Regions from separate parts of the Halomonas cibimaris genome, predicted to be linked through region 3. Evidence: predicted binding sites of a transcription regulator. Region 3 holds the regulator's gene; each other region holds the start of a gene.
What was found. Region 3 encodes FNR, which switches genes on or off when oxygen is low (the NO sensors DNR and NnrR bind a similar motif). Its sites were predicted from a motif close to TTGATNTANATCAA; they were not measured.
Positions count from the first base shown of each region.

Region 1: ACZ415_RS11500 (nitrate reductase subunit alpha) is a predicted target of FNR. The motif match lies at 2,499-2,512, and genes of this name have one in related genera.
Region 2: dsrO (sulfate reduction electron transfer complex DsrMKJOP subunit DsrO) is a predicted target of FNR. The motif match lies at 2,982-2,995, and genes of this name have one in related genera.

Region 1 is NZ_AP043828.1:2,466,314-2,471,091, forward strand. It holds gene ACZ415_RS11500 (nitrate reductase subunit alpha) at 1-2,346, opposite strand, end outside; gene ACZ415_RS11505 (RrF2 family transcriptional regulator) at 2,687-3,133, shown strand; gene ACZ415_RS11510 (histidine kinase) at 3,290-4,778, shown strand, end outside.
Region 2 is NZ_AP043828.1:1,819,500-1,824,277, forward strand. It holds gene ACZ415_RS08425 (molybdopterin dinucleotide binding domain-containing protein) at 1-958, opposite strand, end outside; gene nrfD (NrfD/PsrC family molybdoenzyme membrane anchor subunit) at 951-2,138, opposite strand; gene dsrO (sulfate reduction electron transfer complex DsrMKJOP subunit DsrO) at 2,122-2,898, opposite strand; gene ACZ415_RS08440 (hypothetical protein) at 3,242-3,523, opposite strand; gene purE (5-(carboxyamino)imidazole ribonucleotide mutase) at 3,727-4,233, shown strand; gene ACZ415_RS08450 (5-(carboxyamino)imidazole ribonucleotide synthase) at 4,284-4,778, shown strand, end outside.
Region 3 is NZ_AP043828.1:390,141-394,918, reverse strand. It holds gene ACZ415_RS01870 (DUF294 nucleotidyltransferase-like domain-containing protein) at 1-1,270, shown strand, start outside; gene ttcA (tRNA 2-thiocytidine(32) synthetase TtcA) at 1,387-2,289, shown strand; gene fnr (fumarate/nitrate reduction transcriptional regulator Fnr) at 2,462-3,214, opposite strand; gene hemN (oxygen-independent coproporphyrinogen III oxidase) at 3,296-4,675, opposite strand; gene ACZ415_RS01850 (sulfite exporter TauE/SafE family protein) at 4,761-4,778, opposite strand, start outside.

The DNA of each region.
Region 1 (4,778 bases), 600 kb from region 3:
CACCAGCAGATCGACCTTGCCTTCCGGGGCGTCGTCGTGCCACTTGACCTCTTCGGGCTTGTGCGCGCCGGCCTCGCCCAGGTTCTTGCCCTGGATGCCGTGGCGGGTGCCCAGCAGGTACTTGAGCATGTACTCGTGGCCCTTGCCCGAGCTGCCCAGCAGGTTGGAGCGCCAGACAAAGAGGTTGCGCGGGAAGTTCTGCTCGCTATCCGGGTCCTCCGCGGCAAAGCTGAGCTTGCCGCTTTTGAGCTGGTCAACCACGTAGTCGGCGGTGCCCATGCCGGCCTTTTCCGCCTCGCCGGCGAGATGCAGCGGGTTGGTATTGAGCTGCGGGGCGGACGGCAGCCAGCCCATGCGCTCGGCGCGGACGTTGTAGTCGATCAGGTTGCCAGCATAGTCTTCGGCCTTGGCCAGCGGTGAGAGCAGCTCCTTGATTTCCAGCTTTTCGTAGCGCCACTGGCTGGAATGGTTGTAGAAAAACGAGGTGCCGTTCATGTGGCGCGGCGGGCGCTGCCAGTCGAGGCCGAAGGCCAGCGGTGTCCAGCCGGTCTGCGGGCGCAGCTTTTCCTGGCCCACGTAGTGCGACCAGCCGCCGCCGCTCTGCCCCACACAGCCGCACATGATCAGCATATTGATCAGGCCGCGGTAGTTCATGTCCATGTGGTACCAGTGGTTCATCCCGGCCCCCACGATGATCATGGAGCGTCCGCTGGTCTTGTGGGCGTTGTCGGCAAATTCCCGGGCGATGCGGATGGCCTGCTCGGCGGATACGCCGGTAATTTTTTCCTGCCATGCCGGCGTATAGGGGCGAATCTGGCCGTAGTCGGTGGCACCGTCGTCTTCACCCTCGGCGCCGAAGCCTCGATCGATGCCGTAGTTGGCGCACATCAGGTCAAATACGGTAACGGCCAGCACCTCCGAGCCGTCGGCTTTTTTCAGCCGCTTGACCGGCAGGCTGTGGTAGAGAATCTCGTCGTGAGCACCTTCGTTTTTCACGCTTTCAAAGTGCTTGCGCTCGATGCCGCCAAAGTACGGGAAAGCGACCCGGGCCACGTCGTCGCGCTTTTTATCCAGGCTCAAAAGCGGCGCCAGCTCGACGCCGTCGGCGTCCAGCGATTCCAGGTTCCACTTGCCGGGCTGGGTCTCGTCTTCGCCCCAGCGGAAACCGATGGAGCCGCGCGGCACAACCAGCTGATCGCGGGCGTCGTCCCACACCAGGGTTTTCCACTCGGGGTTGTTGTCCTGGCCAAGGCTTGCCTCGAAGTCGCTGGCGCGCATCTGCCGGCCGGCGGCGTAGCTGCCGTCTTCCCGGGGCTCAAGCTCTACCAGGCACGGCATGTCGGTGTAGCGACGCACGTAGTCGGTGAAGTAGGCGCTGGGGTTATCAAGGTGGAATTCCTTGAGAATCACATGCCCCATGGCCAGCGCCAGCGCGGCGTCGGTGCCCTGCTTGGCCGACATCCATTCGTCGGTAAGCTTGGAGACTTCGGAGTAGTCCGGCGTGATCGATACCGTCTTGGTGCCCTTGTAGCGCACCTCGGTGAAAAAGTGCGCGTCCGGCGTGCGCGTCTGCGGCACGTTAGAGCCCCAGGCAATGATGTAGCCGGAGTTGTACCAGTCGGCGGATTCCGGCACGTCGGTCTGCTCGCCCCAGGTTTGCGGGCTTGCCGGCGGCAGATCGCAGTACCAGTCGTAAAACGAAAGGCACACCCCGCCGATCAGCGACAGGTAGCGCGCGCCGGAGGCGTAGGAAATCATCGACATCGCCGGAATCGGGGAAAAGCCGATGATGCGGTCCGGGCCGTACTGCTTGGCGGTATAGACGTTGGAGGCGGCGATGATTTCGTTGAGCTCGTCCCAGTCGGCGCGAACAAAGCCGCCCATGCCCCGGGCGCGCTTGTACTGCTTGGTGAGGGCCGGGTCTTCGACAATGGTCGCCCAGGCGTCCACCGGGTCTTTTTTATCCGCCAGCGTTTTGCGCCACAGCTCCAAAAGTGGCTTTCTGATCAGCGGATACTTCAGCCGGTTGGCGCTGTACATGTACCAGGAGTAGCTGGCACCGCGCGGGCAGCCGCGGGGTTCGTGGTTGGGCAGATCAGGGCGGGTACGCGGATAGTCGGTCTGCTGGGTCTCCCAGGTCACCAGGCCGTTTTTAACGTAGATTTTCCAGCTGCACGAGCCGGTGCAGTTAACGCCGTGGGTGGAGCGCACGATCTTGTCATGCTGCCAGCGGCGGCGGTAGCTGTCTTCCCACTGGCGAGACTCCTGGCGCCGTTCGCCGTGGCCGTCGGCAAACGGCTCGCGCGCCTTGCGGAAAAAATTCAGCCGGTCAATGAAGTGACTCATGGTCGATCTCCGTGGCTTTTAATGAACAGCTTTAATCAAAAAGCTGGAGTCAAAGCAATTACCTGATAGCAGGTATCTTGAGACCGATTTTGCCGGATTAGCCTGGTGATTTCTGCCCGGTTACCTCTATAAACTTGCCCCCTACCTCTTAGGTGATACAGGGCAAAAATAAAAACATGCATTTTATATACATGATTGAATCGGCAGGCGTTTTCGGCGGGCGCGGCCCTGCTCTGCGACAATTCACCACGACAAACCGTCAGGTGCAGGGCCGCGCTGCGTTAGCAAACGCCCCCAAAGGTCGTATAATAGAGGGAAAGGTTTTTTTAGGCGATTTTCTATGCATTTAACGCGCTTCACTGACTATTCTGTTCGCGTGCTGCTGTATCTTGCCACCAAAGGCGAGCAGCGCTCAACGATCAGCGAAATCGCCGAGACGTTCCATGTTTCACGCAACCACCTGATGAAAATCGTTCAAGAGCTCAACCAGAAAGGCTACTTGAAAGCAATACGCGGCAAGCACGGCGGGCTTTTGCTTAATCGGCCACCGGCAAGCATCAGCCTGGGGGCCATCGTGCGCGACACCGAGCAAGAAATGGCGCTGGTGGAGTGCTTTCGTCAAGACAACGCCTGCGTCATTACGCCCCAGTGCAGGCTGCAGCCGATTCTTGCCGAAGCCTTGAGCGCTTTTATGGGCGTGCTTGACAGCTATACGCTTGCCGACATGCTCGACGGCCGTAGCGCTGAGCTGGCCCGACTGATGAAAATCCCCGCGGTTAATACCTAGCCTTTTAACAGCGCAGGCTACCTCAGCCCAACGCCTGCCTCGCCCAAAGGGGTAGCTCGGCCACTTCTTATACCTCCAAAGACGTAATACACTGCCCGTGCCGTCAGGCGCGCCGAGTGCGCGCCGTATCAATACACGCCGGCCCACGGGAGATATATGAACGCCTTACGGCATTCGCTGGTTGCGCGCATTGTCGTTTATCTAATGCTGATCAGCTGCCTGGCGCTGGCCAGCATCGGGTTGACCGTGCTCATGGCGAAAAGCACCCAGGGCAATGCAGCAACGATCAACGAAGCCGGCGCGCTGCGCCTTGCCAGCGCCCGCGTTATTACCGCTTTGGAACGCCCGGATGCCGACCCCGTCAGCCAGGCCCAGACCTTACAGCAGCGGCTGGAAAACCCCGCGCTTAAAATCCGCCCCCGTTACGGGGTGATCGGCCGTCAGGCCGCCCGCGAAACCAATGCCGCCCTTGTCACGCTGCGCACTACTTTTCAGCGCCAAATACTGCCCGCCGTCACCGCCGCCCGCCGCGGCGAGCCGGCCGCTGTCTCGCGTGCCCGAACGCAGATTAACGATTTCATCCACCAGATCGATCAGTTTGTCACGCTCCAGGAGCGCGCCACCGAAGCCCGGATTACCCTGATGGGCAGGGTGCAAATGCTGTCTCTTGGCCTGGTCGCCCTTTTGCTGCTTTTTGCCATGCTTGACATGCGCCGCAACCTCGCCCGCCCGCTGCGCCGGCTGATGCAGCTAAGCCAGCACTTCAGCCAGCGCCGTTTTGACTATCGCAGCCATTTCACCTGCCCCGACGAGCTGGGCAGGCTGGGGCGCACTCTGGATCACATGGCCGCCGAGCTGGACGCCAGCTACCAGGCGCTGGAAAACCGCGTCACGCAGAAAACGGCCGAGCTGGAGCGCCATAACCATGCGCTGCAGGTCATCCATGACAGCAGCCGTGACCTTTACGCCAGCGGCAACGATCTGTGTGCCAGTGCCGCACCGCTGCTGCGCCGGCTGGAAAACATCCTCGATATCGGGCCTATCGTGCTGTCGTTGCACAACGAGCACGACGGCAGCGACATCGAGATTCTGGCCACACACTCGCCAAAGCGCCCTCTCTACTGCCGTGACCTTGCGTGCTTTGCCTGCATCGGTGAAAACGACACCGACGCCGCGGATCGGCATATTCCGCTGGTTGACGCCAACGCCCGTGCGCTGGTGTTTCCCGTTGTTGCCGGCCACTTGACGCTGGGCTATCTGACGGTGAGCTATCTGGAAACGCCGCCTCCATCCACCCGCCAGCTCCTCAACACGCTGACCGATCAGCTGGCCACCGCTATCTACCTGGAACAGCGTATCGAGGAGCGACAGCAGCTCTCGCTGATTCAGGAGCGCACCATTTTGGCGCGAGAACTCCACGATTCGCTGGCACAGTCGCTGTCGTATCTGAAAATGCAGGTTGCCCGGCTTGAACGCATGCAGGCCCGGGACTTTCCCGCTGAGCGCCAGAGCGAAGTGATCGGCGATTTACGCGAAGGCCTCAACAGCGCCTATCGCCAGCTGCGCGAACTGCTGACCACCTTTCGCCTATCGCTGGACAAATCCGGCCTGCAGCCGGCCCTTGAGCAGACCGTCCACGAATTCA
Region 2 (4,778 bases), 1.2 Mb from region 3:
TGCCGGTAGCGCGTGCCTCGGCCAGCAGCCGCCCCTGGCGTTTGAAGGGGTTGCCCGCCTGGCTGGGAGCGGTGCCGATAAACAGCGCGAATTTCGCCCGGGTATAGTCGGGCTTGACGTGGGCAAACTTGGCCATGTCGTCGAGCAGCGCACCGGAGCCCATGCGAAACGCGAGCCCGCAGTAGGAGCCGTGGTGGCCGTAGTTGCGGGTGCCGAAGGCGTTAAAGCCGAAGCGCTTCAAGATCGCCGAGCGGCCGTAGTCGGTGGCCTCCATCATCAGCAGCTGGTTGGCCTTGGGGCCGTACTCGGGATTGTCGGCGTCGACCGGCTCATCGTGGTTGTGAATCGTGCGCAGGCCGTCAACGTGGCCTTCGCCGAACAGGTCGCCGCCTTCGCAGATTTCCTCGATGAGCTTTTCAAAGGAGATGCGCTCCCAGCGCCGCTCGCCGCGCCCGCCTGCGCGCTTTAAGCAGTGGGTGACGCGGTGGGGGCTGGTGATCTGGCCGATCATGGCGTTGCCCCGGGCGCAGGCGGTGGAGCGGCCGGCCAGGCCCTGCTCGTCATGGCCGCTTACGTGCTTGAGCGCATCAACGACCGGGGTGCGCATGGGCAGGTGCGGCTCGCTGGAGAGCGGATGGTAGGGGTTGCCCACGGTGCGCAGCACTTCGTCGGTGTTGCTGTCCACGCGTACCCGCACGCCGCACTTGGTGGTGCAGCCGTAGCACACGGTAAAGGGCATGCGCTGATCGGGGTTCAAGGTCAGCTCGCCGGAGTCCTGATCGACGGTATACTCCGGCGCCAGGGCGTTGCCGTAGATGTTGTGTTCGGGCTTTTCCCCGGCGCTGCCGGAGACGCCCTTGGCCATCTTGGTCAGCGGGCCGGAGTAGCCGGCAACGAAAGCCGCAGCGCCGCCGGTGGCAGCGGCGCCCTTGAGCAGGCGACGACGTGAATTATCCATGGCGGACTCCTTGCGAAGCGGGAGAAACGGGCGACGCGGCAGAGGCAAAAGCGCCGGCGGCAGGCGCGTCGCGCTGCGGGTCGAAAGAGGCCTGGCGCCAGGGCACGAACAGCTCAATGACCAGCAGGGCGGTGAGCCAAAGGCCGAAAATGCCGATGATGCCGGTCAGCCCGTACGAACCGAAGGCGACGTGGTAGTCGTGAAAGCCGGCGCTGTTGCGGGCCACGGTCTGCACGTTCATCAGCACCACCCAGCGGAACATCCACGCCACGTGCAGGGCGAGCAGGCCCAGCACCCAGCCGAACAGCCGGCGGCGCGCGTGGCCGCGGCGTGCGACAAAGGCCAGCACGGCCAGCAATACGCCGGCGGTGATGCCCTCAACGGCGGTGGCGCGCCAGGCCGGGCTCTGGTCGACGGAGTCCAGCGCGGCGGCCACCGAGCCGGACACCGCATTGGCGCCGTCAAGAAACCAGGTGAGTGCGATAAAGCCCGCAGCGATGCAAGCGCCGACCAGAATCGCCAGCATCTGGCGGTTGGTGTCGGGGCTGCGCATGCCGGACATTCGGTTGAGCAGCAAAATCAGTCCGCAGACGCCGATGACGCCGGTGGCGACAAACATCGGCGGCAGCCAAGCGGTGTGCCACAGCGGCCGGCCCTTGACGATGGCCACTTCGGCGCCGGTGTAGAGCATCATGCCCATTGAGGTGGCAAGGGCGGCGAGCCCGACCAGCACCATGACTTTGCGCGAAGCCTGCCAGTCGCCCCAGGCGATCCAGCCGGCAATGCGCGAAAACCAGCCGTCATTCGACCGGGCGCGAGATTTCAGCGCCGGGCGCCAGGCAAGCCAGGCCAAAAGCACCGTGGCGACCAAGTGCAGCGGGAGCAAAAAGCTGCCGATGGACATCCACGACCAGGGCGTGGGGTGAGCGTAAAAGTGCCAGAAGCGCAGCGGCTGGTGCAGATCGGCGAGAAGCGCCACCGGCGCGACCAGCGTGGTGGATACGCAGGCAAGCAGTGCCAGCCGCGAAGTGGCCAGCCAGTGCTGCTTGCCCAGAATGATCCCCGGCGCGGCGACCCAGAGACTGGTGTAGGAAAGCGCAATCAAAAAGAAGTACTGCACCGCCCAGGGGTACCAGGCAATGCCGTAGCGCGGCACGACCACTTCAGTGACCAAACTCATAGTCCAGCTCCTTGCCCGCTTCGTTGATAACGTCCCAGATGCCGGGTTTGGCTTCCGGGCGGTGGGTAAAGCGCTCGTCCATGCCAAGGTAGAAGACCTGGGGGTGAGTGCCTTTCTCCGGCTGCAGCACCATCAGCTCGTCGCGGTGTTCGGCCATCATGCGGCTGATCTGGCTTTCAGGGTCGCGCATATCGCCGATGATCCGCGCCCCGCCCACGCAGGATTCCACGCAGGCGGGCAAAAGCCCGGCCTCCAGGCGGTGGGCGCAGAAGGTGCACTTGTCCGCGGTCTGGGTTTTTTCGTTGATAAAACGGGCGTCATAAGGGCAGGCGTTAACGCAGTAGGCGCAGCCCACGCAGCGGTCGCTGTCCACCACGACGATGCCGTCTCGGCGCTGGTAGGTGGCCTGTACCGGGCAGACCGGCACGCAGGGCGGGTTTTCGCAGTGGTTGCAAAGTCTTGGGAGCATGAAGGTGGCAAGCTGGCCGGTGCTTTCCTGCTCGACCTCAAACTGTGAGACAACGGTGCGAAAGTTGCCCAGCGGGGCATCGTTTTCAATATGACACGAAACGGTACAGGCCTGGCAGCCGATGCACTGGCGCAGATCAATGAGCATTCCGTAGCGTTTTTCCGGGTCGCCCTCTCGGCGCGGCGGCTGATCGTTGATGCCGGCGCTGGCGACGCTTGATAGCGGCACCATGGCCGCACCGGCGCTTAGGCGCGCCAGCTGGCCGAGAAGGGAGCGGCGTATGGGATCCATGGCGCCTCCTTGGTAGGGCAGCGCAGCGGCTGCGATGAATCGTCGGGACAGATTCATTGTACCCTGCGCCCTGACAGGAAAAGTTGATGCCCATCAAGGGGTTATAGGCCGTTTTTTAATGCTGCCTTAATCCTGTTGAGACAACTGCTTGTTTATTCGCCTATTTATGAGAACGGGTGTGCCGGCGAAGGGCGAGGACGGCGTGCCGGGGAATTATCGGTATGGGTGTGCCGGCAAAAAAAGGCAGGGCTATAAAAAAACCGGCCCTGACAGGGCCGGTTTTCGCGATGCGAACAGCTGCTTTCTGGCCGTTTGCATCGTGCGGTGTCTCAGTGAGCCGAAATCACTGCAGCGGCGTTTCCGGCTCCAGCGTACGGTGCAGGACATTAAGCTCGTCGGCGTTTAAGTGCTCAAGCTTGCCGGCCAGCAGGTCGCTTACCTTTTGCACGGGCAGCCCGGCGCGGCGCGCGATATCGCGGCTGCCAAGCTCGGATATGGCCATTAGCCGAGTAATGATGCGCATCAGGCGCGTGCGTTTTTCCAAATCCCTGACGTCAAAATCGTCAGGGCCGGTTCGCGGAGGTTCGGTCAGTTCTGCATGCGCAGAGGAGCGTGCCGTGCTCATGGGTCTCCATCGGTGGGAAATGGCAACATCAACAATGCCGATAAGCGCACGGGTTTTCAATGCCCGCCGCGTTAAAATTTCCCGCCGCGACAATGTCCGCCGGCAAGGCGGTACTGGTAAACTCTGTGGCTTCTTTTCAGGGCTGCTGATTCGGCGGTCTGTTTTCATTTTTGTCAGTGCAAGTCCAGCCAGGGAGCAAAGCAATGGCGTCAGCAAGCCCACCCGTTGTTGGAGTTATCATGGGGTCGCAGTCGGACTGGTCGATCATGGAGCATACCGTTGCCATGCTCGAACGGCTGGGCGTGGCCTATGAGACCCGGATCGTTTCGGCCCACCGCACGCCGGATCTTTTGTTTGACTATGCCAAGGGCGCGGCCGATCGCGGGATTCAGGTAATCGTTGCCGGGGCCGGCGGGGCGGCGCACTTACCGGGCATGGTGGCCGCACAAACGCCGCTGCCGGTGTTTGGCGTGCCGGTGGAATCCAAAGCGCTCAAGGGGCTGGACTCGCTTTTGTCCATCGCCCAGATGCCCGGCGGCGTGGCCGTGGGGACGCTTGCCATCGGCAAGGCCGGCGCTACCAATGCGGGCCTGCTGGCCGCCCAGGTGGTAGGGCTTAGCGATGCCCAGGTGCGCGCCAACGTCGAGGCGTTCCGCGCCGAGCAGACCCGGACCGTGCTCGATCACCCCGATCCGCGCGCCGGCGCCTGAGCGGGCGCCCGCCATCCGCCGCTACTGGCAAACCACCCCGGAGATGTGAAATGAACATTGGCATACTCGGCGCCGGCCAGCTCGGGCAGATGCTCGCCCTTGCCGGCTATCCGCTGGGCAACCGCTTTACCTTTCTCGATACCACCGGCGGCCACAGCGCGGCCATCGGCGATATCATCAGCGACCCGCAACATCAGCGTCTGGCCGAGTTTCTTGAACGGGTCGACGTGGTGACCTATGAATTTGAACACCTGCCCGTCGCGCTGATCCGCGAGATTGAGGCGCACCGGCCGGTGTATCCGAGCAGCCGCGCCATTGCCGTGTGCCAGAACCGGGTGGAGGAAAAGGCGCTGTTTGACCGGCTGGCGATTCCCACGCCGGAATATCGCGTGGTGGAAAGCGCCGAGGCCCTTGAGCATGCAGCGCGGGCGCTTGGCTGCCCGGTGGTGGCGAAGTCCACCACCGAAGGCTACGACGGCAAGGGCCAGGCGGTGCTCAAAGCGCCGGAAGATGCCCAAAGCGCCTGGGCCGCTATCGGCCATTCG
Region 3 (4,778 bases):
CAGCCTGCTGGTGGAGGGCGACAGCGGCCTGGGCATGCTGACCAAGACCGACCTGCTCAACGCCATGGTGGTGGAAGAGGCCTCACGGCAAAGCGCGGTAGGCGGGCTGGCGCGCTATTCGCTGGTCACGGTCGCGCCGGGGCAGTATCTGTTCGAGGCGCTGGTGCTGATGACGCGCCATCGGATCGACCGGGTAGTGGTGCTGGACGGACAGACGCCGGTGGGCGTGGTCGAGCTGGCCGACGTGCTGAGCTATTTTTCCAGCCGCAGCTACGTGGTGAGCCTGCAGGTAGAGCAGGCCGCCGACTTGCCGGCGCTGGCCGCCGCCAGCCGGCGCACCCCGGAGCTGGTCAGCGCGCTGATGGCGCAAGGCGTCAAGCTGCGCTTTGCCATGGAGCTGCTTGCCGCACTCAACGGCCGTATCATCCACAAGGCCTGGACCTTCTGCGTCGAAGAGGCTTACCGCAGCGCCAGCTGTTTGGTGGTGATGGGCAGCGAAGGACGCGGCGAGCAGATTCTCAAGACCGACCAGGACAACGGCCTGATTCTGGAAGACGATCTCGACTGGCCCGCTGTCGGCACCACCACAGAGCGCTTCAGCGAGGCGCTGGCCGCGCTTGGCTATCCGCCCTGCCCGGGCAACATTATGGTGTCCAACCCCGAATGGCGGGGCAGCGTCAGCCAGTGGCAGGCGCGCATTGCCCGCTGGGCCGCCGACCGCGACGGCGACAGCCTGATGAAGCTGGCGATTATGCTCGACGCTCACGCCGTGGCCGGCAATCCGGCACTGCTGGCGCGCGTGCGCGAGACGCTGTTTGAGCACTGCGCCGAAGACGAGCTGCTGCTGTCCTACTTTGCCCGGGCGGCGCTGCGCTTTTCGACGCCGCTAACCCTGTTCGGCTCGTTGAAAAAGCCCCAGCACGGCATTGATATCAAAAAAGGCGGTATTTTCCCCATTGTTCACGGCGTGCGCACCATGGCGCTGGAACGGCGCATTGCCGCCACATCGACGTTTGCCCGGCTGGACGCGCTGGTGGCGGATGGCCGGCTGAAACGCGGTTTTGCCGACGACGTGGGCGAGGCGCTGTCGCTGTTCAGCGAGCTCAGGCTCAAAGGTCAGCTGGAGGCCGATGAAGCAAGCGGGCAGCGCGATCGGGTGGTCGTCCAGGCGCTGTCGTCGCTGGAGCGCGACCTGCTGCGTGAAGCCATGCATATCGTCAAGGACCTCAAGCAGCGGCTGTCGCACCGCTATCATCTGGAGTATTCCTGAACACGGCGCTATTGGTGGGACAATGCCCGCTGTTGTTACACTAGCGGGGCTATCATGGCGGCAGCGGCGGTGTCGTTGCCGCGCTTTTCCTTTCCCATTAATCGCACAGACTTCCTATGCCGCATTCCGACCCCGTGCAACGCTACGAACCCGTCGCGCCGCCGACGCCCGATGCCCCGTCCGCCGATGACGTGGAGCGCAAACGCCAGTTCAACAAGCTGCAAAAGCGTCTGCGCCGCCAGACCGGCCATGCGATTATCGACTATCGCATGATCGAGGAGGGCGACAAGATCATGGTGTGCCTGTCCGGCGGCAAGGACAGCTACACCATGCTCGACATGCTGCGCAGCCTGCAGCGCAGCGCGCCGGTGCGCTTCTCGCTGGTGGCGGTCAACCTTGACCAGAAGCAGCCCGGCTTCCCCGAGCACGTACTGCCTGACTACCTGGACGGGCTGGGCGTGGACTATCATATTCTTGAGCGCGATACCTATTCGGTGGTCAAGGAAAAAACGCCGGAAGGCAAGACCACCTGCGCGCTGTGCTCGCGGCTGCGCCGGGGCTCGCTGTACGGCTTTGCCGAGGAAATCGGCGCCACCAAGATTGCGCTTGGCCACCACCGTGAAGATATTCTGGAGACGCTGTTTCTCAACATGTTTTTCGGCGGCAGCCTGAAAGCCATGCCGCCCAAGCTGCTTTCGGACGACGCCAAAAATATCGTCATTCGGCCGCTGGCCTACTGCAAGGAAGCCGATATCGCCGAGTATTCCCGGCAGATGGCATACCCGATTATTCCCTGCAACCTGTGCGGCTCCCAGCCCAACATGCAGCGCCAGAACGTCAAGGCGATGCTTGACGAGTGGGACAAACACTACCCCGGCCGGCTGGAAAGCATGTTCAAGGCGGTGACCAACGTAGCGCCTTCCCAGCTTGCCGACCGCAAGCTGTTTGACTTTGCGCATCTGGAAGCCGAGCAGGAAGACGCGCTCGCCGGGCGCATCCAGGCGCTCAACGTGGGATAGAGCGCATCGCTAAGCGGCGTGTCGGGGGTAGCCATTTTTCGCGGATTAAAGTCCGCTCCCACAAAACCCGCGCCCTATTGTTTGAGAGCGGCCGGGCCGAGCTAAAACGCGCCGGCTTTTCGGGTAGCGGTGTGGGAGCGCAATTTATTGCGCGAATGCGGTCGGGGCTATCTCACGAAGACGCCGCTTCCTGGGCTTCTTCCTCGGCCAGGGCAAGAAGGCGTGGCATCCCCAGAATATTGACCTCGCGGCCGGAGACGGCCACCAGCTTCTGCGTTTGAAAGCGGCTTAAAATGCGGCTAACCGTTTCCACCGCCAGCCCTAGGTAGTTGCCGATGTCCGCCCGGGACATGGACAGCCGGAAACTGTAGGGCGAGTAGCCCCGGCGGCGAAAGCGATCGGAGAGGGTGACCAGAAAGCTGGCCATGCGCTGATCGGCGGTCTTGCGTGACAGCAGGCGCATCATGCGGCGGTCATCGCGCAGCTCCTTGCTCATGCTGCGATACAGCTGCACGCGCAGCTCCGGCAGCTGTTCGGAGAGCAAATCCAGGCGGTCGAAGGGAATCTCGCAGACGGTGGTGGTTTCCAGCGCGATGGCGCTGCCCGGGTAGCGCTCTTCATCGATGCCGTCGAGCCCTACAAGTTCGCTGGGCAGGTAGAAGTTGGTGAGCTGGTCATTGCCGCCGCCTTCGATGGCAATCTGCTTGAGACTGCCCGAACGAACGGCAAAAACGCTGGTAAAGATGTCGCCCTGACGAAACAGCGGTTCGCCTTTCTTGAGCGGGGCGCGACGCCGGATAATGGCATCGAACTGATCCATATGCTCCAGCTCAAGGGCAAGCGGCAGGCATAGCGAACTCAGGCTGCAGGTCTGGCAGCGAGTTTCGTGCAGCATGGGGCGCCGACGGCTGAGTTGTTCCGGCATGGAATCCTCCGTGAAGTAGGTCACGGGGGTATTATGGGAGCAAGCGCAGGGGGGCCACAAGTCGCCGGCGGCGCTTTGCCGCTAACGATGCGCGTCGAAGGCCCGAGCCAGCCGATGAAGCACGAGCCGTCCGTTGGGCGTAGCGCTGAGTATGTTGCCCTGGCGTTCGATGAGCCCGTCGCGCTGCGCTTCGCTCAGCCGGGCAAGGGCCCCGGCAAAATAGCGCGGCGCGTCGATCGCGAAATCCCGGCCCAGGGCTGTCAGGTCCAGCCGGGCATCGCACATTAGCCGTTCAATGGCGGCGTGGTGTAGCCGGTCGTCGCGGTCCAGATGGAAACCGCTCACCGTGGCGAGCCGGCCGGTGTCAAGGGCGCTGGCGTAATCGCCGAGCCGAGCGGGGTTTTGCGCGTAGGTGTGGCCGATGCGCGACGTGGCTGATATACCAAGGCCCAGCAGATCGCAATGCCCGTGCGTGGTGTAGCCTTGCCGGTTGCGCCCCAGCGTCTGCTGTTGGGCCGCTACGGCCAGGCGGTCGTCCGGCCGGGCGAAGTGATCCATGCCGATGTGCACATAGCCTGCCTGGACAAGCCGCTCAATGGCGATCTGCAGCATGGCCAGGCGGTCTGCGGAGGAGGGCAGCGCGGCGTTATGAATGCGCGGCTGGCGCGGGCCGCGCCGGGGATGATAGGCGTAGTCCTGCAGGGAGATACGCGCCGGGTTCAGGGCGATGATCTCGGTCAGGGTCTCAGCGAAGCTGTGCCGTGTCTGGGAAGGCAGGCCATAGCTGATAGCCAGGTTCAGCGAGCGAAATCCCAGCCGATGGGCTTCTTCCATCAGGGTTTCGGTCATAACGCGCGGCTGATGGCGGCGAATGGCCTGCTGCACGTCGGGATTGAAATCCAGCACCTCAAGGCTTAGCCGATTAAACCCCAGCACTTGCAAGTGGCGCAGGGTAAAAACGTCGGCCTCTCGCGGGTCGATTTCGATGGCGTAGTCGCGTTCCGGCGACGACGACAGCCCGAAACGGGCATCAAGCCGGTCGAGCAGATCGCTCATCTGGGCAAGGGTCAGAAAGGTCGGCGTACCCCCGCCCCAGTACAGCTGTTCCACCGGGCGTGCGCTGTCCAGGTGCCGTGAGGTGAGCACCATTTCGCGGTCCAGCCGAGACAGGTAGGGCTCGGCCCGGGAGGTATCGCGGGTGATAATGCGCGGGCAGGTGCAGTAGCCGCAGCTTTGGCGGCAAAAAGGCACGTGCACATACACAGACAGCCCGCGGCCGCTGGCGTTGCTGTGCTCCAGCGCCCGGCACAGGTCGTCACCGCTGAACGTAGCGTCAAACGCCTCGGGGTTGGGATAGACGTGATAGTGCGACCCGCCGGCGGCATAATGGCGGTGTAGGGCGTCCTGGCGGGCAGCAGTCAGCGCTGCAATATCGACAGACGAAGGGGCAGCGCTGGCCATGGCAGACAACTCCGGTGGGAAAGAACGCGACGGTGATAGCGTTATCCTAGCCGTGGCCGGTGATGAAGGAGTTGAGCTATATCAATTAAGCGCCGTTCATTGC